DNA from 2 places in the Neobacillus sp. NPDC093182 genome. Region 2 is predicted to be linked to the other one. Evidence: riboswitches for the same ligand, from Rfam matches in the RefSeq annotation. Region 2 holds a riboswitch; the other holds the start of a gene.
The links. A riboswitch is a leader RNA that binds a small molecule or an ion and turns the genes downstream of it on or off. The one in region 2 is predicted to bind S-adenosylmethionine.

Region 1 (4,907 bases), on a different contig from region 2:
TGAGAGTAAAAGGATTACTTGCGGAACCGAAAATAAAAGGAAACTATGACGGCTTTTTATATTTACGGGGCGGTATTAAGAATGTTGGTAAGGTAAGACCTGCAAGAATTGCTCAATTTGCCTCTGAAGGATTTATTGTATTTGCCCCCTACTATCGGGGAAATCAAGGCGGGGAGGGGAATGAGGATTTTGCTGGAGAGGACAGGGAGGATGCTTTTGCCGGATTTGAGCTTTTAAAGTCGTTTCCTAATGTAGGGTTTATCCATGTTTTTGGTTTTTCGCGAGGTGGTGTAATGGCATTGATGACCGCACTCCAATACCAAGAGGCAGCTTCCATTGTTACTTGGGGCGGGGTAAGTGATATGTTTTTAACCTACGAAGAAAGAAAAGATTTGCGGAAAATGATGAAAAGGGTGATTGGCGGTACACCTGGAAAATATCCTGAACGATATAAAGAGCGAACTCCCCTTTATGAGCTCGAAAAGCTTTTAGCACCTGTTTTAATCATTCATGGAGTAAATGATCAGAATGTATCGGTAGAGCATGCCTACAGACTAGAAAGAAGACTCAAGATGTTAAATAAGCCGGTGGAGTGCTGGTACTTTGATGAGTTTACCCATTACTTTCCTCCCGTAGTAAACAGAAAAATCGTGAAAGATTTAACGAAGTGGATGAAATGTCAAATCAAAAGATGATAAAATAAAAGTAAGTCCAATCACAGAGGAGTTGGGTACATATGGGTATGCCTCTTGAGTTAAATACGATGATCGTAACAAAAGGCAGAGAAACAAGAATCGAAGAAAATCGTTTTGTTTTAGAAAAAGAAGGCTATCGACTTTATCCGATTGATATTCCCATTGACGTGAGAAAAACCATTGAAAGCGACACGAACGGGACAGCTGTCATTAAAAAAGTAGAATGGCAAGAAAACCGCACTTGGTTAACTTACCAATTAATTTCACTAAATTCTACAAATTAGTAAAGGCCCTTATCGAAATACGATAAGGGCTTTCTCTATTTAGGCAATTGGTCCGCCTTTTTCTTCAATTTCTGAATCAACTCTGGTGAATTTTTTAAAGTTTTCACGGAATTTAGCCGCTAAATCTTTTGCTTTCTTCTCATAGGCTTGTGGGTCATCCCAAGTTTTGCTTGGTTGAAGAACCTCATCAGGTACACCTGCAATATGGAGTGGAATATTTAGTCCAAAAATATCGTCTTTTACTGTTTCGACATTGTTTAGTTCCCCTTCAAGTGCAGCCTGAATCATTGCTCGTGTATAGGATAACTTCATGCGGCTCCCCACTCCGTATTCTCCGCCAGTCCAGCCAGTATTAACAAGAAAGACATTTGCATTATGCTCAAGAATCTTTTCACCAAGCATTTCTGCATAACGTGTTGCAGGTAAAGGCAGGAATGGTGCGCCAAAGCAGGTGGAGAAGGTCGCTTCTGGAGATGTAACACCACGCTCGGTTCCGGCTAACTTGGATGTATAACCACTCAAGAAATGATACATTGCCTGCTCTTTTGTTAACTTCGAGATTGGAGGCAATACCCCAAATGCATCGGCGGTTAAAAAGACAATGGTATTCGGGTGACCCGCAATGCTCGGTTCAACTATATTTTCAATGGCGTGCATCGGATAAGCAGCCCTTGTATTTTCAGTTAGAGTTGCATCGTCATAATCTGCAATTCTTGTATCGGGATTGAGAACAACATTTTCTAATACAGAACCAAAATGGATGGCATCAAAAATTTGCGGTTCTTTTTCCCTGGAAAGATTAATTGTTTTTGCATAGCATCCGCCTTCAATATTAAAAACGCCATTAGAAGACCAGCCATGTTCATCATCACCAATTAAACGGCGTTTGGGGTCTGCTGATAAAGTGGTTTTACCTGTCCCAGAAAGACCGAAGAACAGAGCAACATCACCTTCCACACCTATATTAGCAGAGCAGTGCATAGAGAAAATATTATTTTCAGGTAATAGGTAGTTCATGATTGAAAAAATCGACTTTTTCATTTCGCCAGCATATTCTGTTCCGCCGATTAATATCGTTCGTTTTTCGAATGAGATAATAATAAAGGTTTCAGACTTTGTTCCATCTACTACAGGATTTGCTTTAAAGTTTGGAGCAGAAATGACCGTGAAACCAGGTTTATGTGTCAGCAATTCTTCTTCACTAGGACGAATAAATAGTTGATGGGCGAATAGATTATGCCAAGCAAATTCATTCACAATTTGAATCGGCAATTGGGTCTTTTTATCAGCCCCTGCAAATCCTTTAAAAACAAAGATTTCATTTTTTTCTTTTAAGTATTCTAAAACTTTTTGATAGAGGTTATTAAAAACTTCTTCTGAAATGGGCTGATTTAAATTACCCCAATCAATTTTATCCTTAATGGATTCTTCCATTACAATAAATTTGTCTTGAGGAGATCTTCCAGTATATTTACCTGTTGATACACTGATCGCACCAGTTGAGGTTAGTTTTCCTTCATTTCTAGATAGTATTTTTTCCACTAATTGAGGAACAGACATTTGAATATGCACATGACTGTCTTCCAGCAATTGGTTTAATTCATTTGGGACATGTACTGAATTCATCAGAACGAACCTTCCTTTTCAAGTTTTTAATATTCGATATATTCATAAAAAGTATAACACATTTAATCGAATAGTCTATACTAATTGGTGAATTTGGGTTGTATTATTAAGTATAAATTTAAAATGGAAAAATTTCATATAATTATCCTTAATTTGCTAGCAAATTCATTGACAATGTTCGAGAGGTTCAAGTATGATACTAATTTGAACGGATACTCTCTTATCCTGAGCTGGTGGAGGGACAGGCCCTATGAAACCCAGCAACCTGCTTTATGAGAAGATGATTACGTAGTTATCATTTTCTCAAGTGCGAAGGTGCTAATCTGACGCAAGGTTTTGACCTTGAACGATAAGAGTGAAAGGACCGGAACAACCTTTCCTCATGTGGTAAGGTTTTTTGTTTTGTATAAGACCTTTTATCAAAAGAGCTGCTAATAAAAATCCTTTGTTTATTTCATACTAAGGGAATGAGTACCGTATCAATTTCAGTGGTTCTAGAAGTATACCTGTAACCTTCATATGAACCTTGATTTATCTCATAATATAGGAGGAAATCAGATGTCAACAAAACGTCGTTTGTTCACTTCTGAGTCAGTTACGGAAGGTCATCCAGATAAAATCTGTGACCAAATTTCTGATTCGATTCTAGATGCGATTTTAGCAAAGGATGCAAATGCTCGGGTTGCTGCTGAAACGTCCGTTACAACTGGATTAGTCTTAGTGGCAGGTGAAATCACTACATCTACTTACGTTGATATTCCAAAGATCGTTCGTGAAACAATTAAAGGAATTGGGTACAATCGTGCTAAGTATGGCTTTGATTCCGAAACATGTGGTGTTATTACCTCTATAGGTGAGCAGTCTCCAGACATTGCGATGGGGGTCGATCAGGCACTTGAAGCACGTGAAGGGCAAATGTCTGATGAAGAAATTGAAGCTATTGGGGCAGGAGACCAAGGTTTAATGTTTGGGTTTGCATGTAACGAAACGAAAGAACTAATGCCTCTACCAATTTCATTAGCTCACAAGCTTGCACGTCGTTTAACTGAGGTTCGTAAAGAGGAAATTCTTCCTTACCTGCGTCCGGATGGAAAGACACAAGTAACGGTAGAATACGATGAGAACGACAAACCTGTCCGTATTGATACGATTGTTATTTCAACACAGCACCATCCCGAAATTACGTTAGAGCAAATCCAACGTAATGTAAAAGAGTATGTTATTAATCCAGTTGTTCCGAAAGAACTAATTGATGAAAATACAAAGTATTTCATTAATCCTACAGGTCGTTTTGTTATCGGTGGACCTCAAGGGGATGCTGGTCTAACTGGACGTAAAATTATTGTTGATACGTATGGCGGATATGCTCGTCACGGCGGCGGCGCATTCTCTGGTAAAGATCCTACAAAAGTTGACCGTTCTGCAGCCTATGCAGCTCGTTATGTTGCGAAGAATATTGTAGCAGCAGGACTTGCAGATAAGGTTGAAGTGCAGCTTGCCTATGCAATTGGTGTTGCAAGACCTGTTTCCATTTCCATTGACACATTTGGGACTGGAAAAGTAAGCGAAGAAGTTTTAGTCAATCTAGTTAGTAAAAACTTTGACCTTCGCCCAGCTGGAATCATTAACATGTTAAATCTTCGTCGCCCAATCTATAAACAAACTGCAGCATATGGTCATTTCGGCCGTACAGATGTTGACCTTCCTTGGGAGCGTACAGATAAAGCAGACACATTACGTCAACAAGCAAATATTTAATTAAACCCAATGTACAGGGGAGTTGCATTTTTAATGTAACTCTCTTTTTGATTTCGTCGTCTAAGTTTAGGGCAATGTGTTTAGGTGAAAACTATTTGTACCTGAATTTTCCTACCTTTCACACTGACATTTTTATATGAATAGTGGTAGGATAGGAGAGTATGTTTTTTAAGTTTGGATATTTAGATTGGAGTAGGTGACGTACATAATGTGTGGTTTTATTGGTTGTGTACACGACAAGGCACAAAACTATCGTGATGATCAAAAACAACAATTCAAAAATATGAACGATATTATAACCCATCGTGGACCAGATGATGATGGCTTTTATTATGATGACCATATTCAATTCGGTTTTCGCCGCTTAAGCATTATTGATATTGAATGCGGGCATCAGCCATTAACGTATGAAAATGAGCGCTATTGGATTATCTTTAATGGTGAGGTATATAACTACCTAGAACTTCGTGAAGAATTGCTCAAAGAAGGCTTACAGTTTGCAACAAACTCTGATACAGAAGTTATTATTGCTCTATATAGCCAA
Region 2 (4,907 bases):
GGCAAATTGGTCTTTTAATACCATTTATTATATATAAATACTTACCTTGCGATGGCTGACAATCAGAAACAACCATTCACAAGTTACAATAGTGGTCCATCTAGGATCAAAGCAAAAGAAGGCAGAGGATATGATTCCTCTGCCTTCGTCCAATTTTATTAATTATAACCTCACTCCCTTAATTTTCCGTACCACTTGATTGATAACTTCTGAAAAAACAAGACCAAATGCGATTGAGCCTGATAATAACGTTACTTTTGCAGCTAATGCCATGGCTTGAAAATAATCGTCCTCGACAAAATTCCTCATTGTATCATATGCCAGACCACCAGGAACTAATGGAATGATTCCCGCAACGCTAAAAATAATGACCGGTGTTTTATAGAATTTAGCTAACTCCTGACTGACTATCCCTACAAAAAGAGTGGCTCCAAGTGTGGCTAAAACAGAATCACCTGTATACTTTTCCGCTATATAATAAATAATCCATCCACCCATTCCAACAAGTCCGCATTTTACTAACGTCTCCTTCGGTGCATTAAAAATGACTCCGAAAGCAGCTGTTGCAATAAAGCTTGTGATTAATTGTCCAATGATATCCACATTAAGCCTCCATTTACAAAAAAGATAACACTACTGCTATTCCCGATCCGATAGCAAATGCTGTTAACAATGCTTCCGCACCTTTAGATAATCCCGAAACTAAATGTCCTGCCATTAAATCTCTTACCGCATTAGTGACTAAAAGACCAGGTACTAACGTCATGACGGACCCGATAATAATTTTATCCAGCTGCTGTCCTGCTCCTATTTTTACAAGGAAAAAGGATAGTAATCCAATAATGAATGAGGCCAAAAATTCCGAGAAAAACTTCACTGGTATGTAGCGGTGAATGTATAAAAAGCCGAAATATCCTACTCCTCCAGATAACATCGCTGGGATAAAATCAATCCACTCACCCATAAACATAATCATAAAACAGCCGCTGGCAATGGAGGCAGCCGCAACCTGAACCATAAACGGAAAGGTAACATTTAAGGCGTCAAGCTCTTTTAGAAGTGTTAAAGCTGATTCGAGATTTAATTCGCCGCTAGTAATCCTTCGTGAAATACTATTTACCATAGCTACCTTTTTCAAGTCAGTAGACCTTGTTGATATTCGTATCAACTTTGTTTTGGTTGGTTCAGTACCTTCAGCTGAAAAAATAATCCCTGTTGGAGTTACATAACTATGTGAATTTTCAATTCCAAAAGCAGCAGCGATCCTCATCATCGTATCCTCTACCCGATAGGTTTCTCCACCGCTTTGGAGCATTATTTTTCCGGCAAGCAAACATACTTCCATTATTTCATATGTACGTGTTTTTTCATTTTCCATCTAACCTTCACCACAATTACTCTTTCTTTTTATGATTTCCTAAGTTTAATCAAAAACTTTATTTTTATCAATAAAATAGACGCCAACCGTATAGGCAGGCGTCTATTTTATGTTATTTTTTATAATGTTCTTTTAACTTCTTCATCCATTCTTCTTCAAAGGCAGTTGATTGACCCCAGCCTGGAATAATATCAGCAAGGTTCACCATATTAACCGGTTCTGTTGACTTTTGAAGGTCTTCTTGTGAGATTAATGACGCTTCAAGATCAAATGTCTGCGGCGTTTCTTCACCTGCTAGTTTCTTTGCTAATAGTCTCATATTAACCGCACCAATGACCTTTGGATCCACTGCAGCAGTATACTTCCAAGCACTGCCTTTTCTTTGAATTTCTTGTAAATCCGCATTCGAAACATCGATACCATAAAGCTTAACTTCTTCTCTTCCAGCTTCCTTAAGTGCACGTGCAGCACCAATCGCAAAAGCATCCCATGTGGCAAAAATCGCATCCAGTTCACCTTTTGGATATTTGTTCAACATAGCCGCAACTGCATTCTGTGTTTGTACGCTTGTGTCAGCAGAAGCAACACCAAAACGCTCCACTTCCTTGATTCCTGGGTTCTTTTCTAAAACATCCTGGTAAACTTTATTCCTGCGAACCATTGGCGGGAATCCATCCACCCATAAATAAGCGATATTGGCTTCACCATTTGTTTCTTTCACTAATTGCTCTAATGCCAGCGTGGCCAACGCTTCATCATCCTGTGAAGTAAGCGTAACTCCATCCACTTTTGTCAGGTTCGCATTGGAGTCAAATGCAACAATGCTTTTTCCAGCATCGACGATTTTTTTGACATCATTGATAGTCGCATCATCGTCACCATGGGAAATAATAAATCCATCATAGTCTTGGTTTAAAGCTTGGTTAATTGCGTCATGAAATTTTGCTGTATCTCCATTCGCCGTAAACACATCTACTTTGAACCCTAGCGCTTCACCCTCTTGCTTGGCACCAGCTAGGAATTGGGCAGTATGATCGTCCCCGCCGATTTTTCGAATTACCTTAATTTTTGGCTGTTCCCCTTTTGCAAAACGCTCCGGAACTCCCTCAATTGTTGTATTTCCAGTTGCTTGCTTTGTTTCTCCTCCAGAAGCACAGCCTGTAAGCAATAGTGTTGCTGCAATCGCAGATACAAATGTGCTCTTAAAAAAATTCTTTTTCATGTTAAAAGCTCCCCTTTTTTGTTTTACGTGCGTTCCTACCAACGTTGCTCCTAGGAGGGTCTTTGAAAAAACAAAAAACCTCTCCAGAAAAGAGAGGTTTCATCACAAAATAAGGACTACTCCTCTCTTATCTCTCAAAACAATTCCTTGTTTTGCAGGATTTAGCACCAATTCCTTCCGGAACGGTTGCTGGGCGTCATCGGGCCAGTCCCTCTGCCACTCTTGATAAGAGAACGTATTATTTACTTGTTTAAAGTATTAAACTAAATTTAATCTCCTATTAACAATTTGTCAATAGTATTATCTAAATATTTTTAATTGAAAAACTTATTGGTAGTCATCACATTATCCTTTCCACTTGCCAAAAGATAGGTGTTTTACTTTCTTTAATTTGAAAATTCGGTATTATTATAGAAAAAAGCAGGGAGCTCCTGCTTTTTTTATTTGCTGATATTATTTTGGAGATTGGAAAAATCCAAATCCTGATAATAACTATTTTTAACTAAAATATTAGGACCAAGACATGACACAGCAGGACAATGACAACTCAATTCCTTAGCAATCGCAGAGGATTGCCAGTTTTCATACGCATCCGTCAGCTTGGTATTTTGAACATTCCCTAATGGCGGGGTATCACCAAAATCCGTTACGATTATATCTCCATTAAAAATGTTAACATTTAGTCGCGAACGGCCATCAGGATCATTTCTTACCGTTACATTTCTACTTTGAAAAAGTCTAGTTAACAGTTCTAAATCCTCTGTTTTATGGCTACATGCATAAAAAGGAAGCGTTCCAAAAAGCATCCATACATTTTCATCACGAACGTCTAATAAATGATGAATAGCTTCCCTAATTTCAATCAGGGATAACGTTTCCAGATTACTTGCAAAATCACTTGGATACATAGGGTGAATCTCATGCCGCTGACAGAGCATCTCATCGACAATTTGGCGATGTATTTTCTCCAGATGAGGTAATGTTCGTTTGTTAAGCATTGTTTCCGCGGATACCATTACACCAGCCTTCACTAATTCCCTGCTGTTTTCTATCATTCTAGTAAAATACTTTTCACGCTGCTTGTAATCAGGCTTGTTTGCCATCCTAGCAAATCCACCCTCAACAAAATCATCTGCCGTTCCCCAATTATGCGAGATATGTAAAACATCTAAATAAGGAATAATTAATTCATAGCGTGCTAAATCGAGTGTTAAATTCGAATTAATTTGCGTCCGAACACCGTTTTCATGAGCATACTTTAATATTGGCACCACGTAATTTTTTATAGAAGACAGGGAAAGCATCGGCTCGCCGCCTGTGATACTAAGCGACCGGAGGGTTGGAATTTCATTTAACCTATGCAAAAGCAAATCCACCGGAAGTGCTTCGGGGTCTTTTGTTTGAAGGGTGTACCCTACTGCACAATGCTCACAGCGCATATTACATAAGGTTGTAGTCGTGAATTCAATATTGGTAAGCTGAGGTTTTCCGTATTGCTTTATATCATTATAAGCTTCCCACGGATCATTTTCAGGGGTTATTTTTTTCAAATCGGACATAGTAAACTCCTTAAAATCAGTATTAGAAAAACCACTTCATTATAGCTGAAATATGGATATTATGGTAATTTAAAGTCTTTCAGAAAAACTTATGTTATTATTTAATCTATTATTCTATTCATGCATAATTTACTGTTCCTTTATTAAAGCTAAAGAGATAGTATTTTTTAAACAGTGGATGGTGATGTACATATGGAAATGCCACTCTTAAGTGAAGTCGAAAAGCTGGCTTTAAAGAAGGTAAAAGTCTTTAGACAAAGCCTGTTACGGTATATTTTAAGAGCTATGCTTGCAAGTATGTTTATCGGTTTTGGTGTAATTGTTGCTTTTAAGACTGGTAACTACTTTTATTTGGAACATTCCCCTTTTGCCTACCCGATGGCTGCCCTCACCTTTGGGTCTGCGATTATATTAATTGCCTACGGCGGAGGAGATTTGTTTACTGGTAATACCTTTTATTACACCTATGCAGCACTAAGAGGCAAAATGGCCTGGTTAGTAGTTACCCAGCTCTGGGTTAGCAGCTACATTGGAAATATTTTAGGGGCAGCAGTTTTCGCACTTTTAATTTTTACAACAGGTCTTTATGAAGAATCATCGGTTAACGGCTTTTTATTGAGTGTTGTGGAAAAGAAAATGCAAGTTCCCACAATGGAATTGTTCTTTCGAGCAATTCTATGTAATTGGCTCGTTTGTCTAGCTTTCTTTATCCCAATGGGTCTAAAAGGCGACGGACCAAAAATGTTTT

Region 1: another riboswitch for S-adenosylmethionine. It lies ahead of metK (methionine adenosyltransferase); the one in region 2 lies ahead of ACIQAA_RS05770 (sugar ABC transporter substrate-binding protein).

What each region holds. Positions count from the first base shown of each region.
Region 1 is NZ_JBIVOI010000001.1:842,105-847,011, reverse strand. Features, by position in the region: gene ACIQAA_RS04405 (alpha/beta hydrolase family protein) at 1-695, shown strand, start outside; gene ACIQAA_RS04400 (DUF2584 domain-containing protein) at 737-979, shown strand; gene pckA (phosphoenolpyruvate carboxykinase (ATP)) at 1,019-2,605, opposite strand; SAM riboswitch class I at 2,823-2,961, shown strand; gene metK (methionine adenosyltransferase) at 3,164-4,363, shown strand; gene asnB (asparagine synthase (glutamine-hydrolyzing)) at 4,572-4,907, shown strand, end outside.
Region 2 is NZ_JBIVOI010000002.1:236,349-241,255, forward strand. Features, by position in the region: gene ACIQAA_RS05760 (threonine/serine exporter family protein) at 163-603, opposite strand; gene ACIQAA_RS05765 (threonine/serine exporter family protein) at 617-1,378, opposite strand; gene ACIQAA_RS05770 (sugar ABC transporter substrate-binding protein) at 1,491-2,600, opposite strand; SAM riboswitch class I at 2,725-2,832, opposite strand; gene yfkAB (radical SAM/CxCxxxxC motif protein YfkAB) at 3,041-4,159, opposite strand; gene ACIQAA_RS05780 (formate/nitrite transporter family protein) at 4,352-4,907, shown strand, end outside.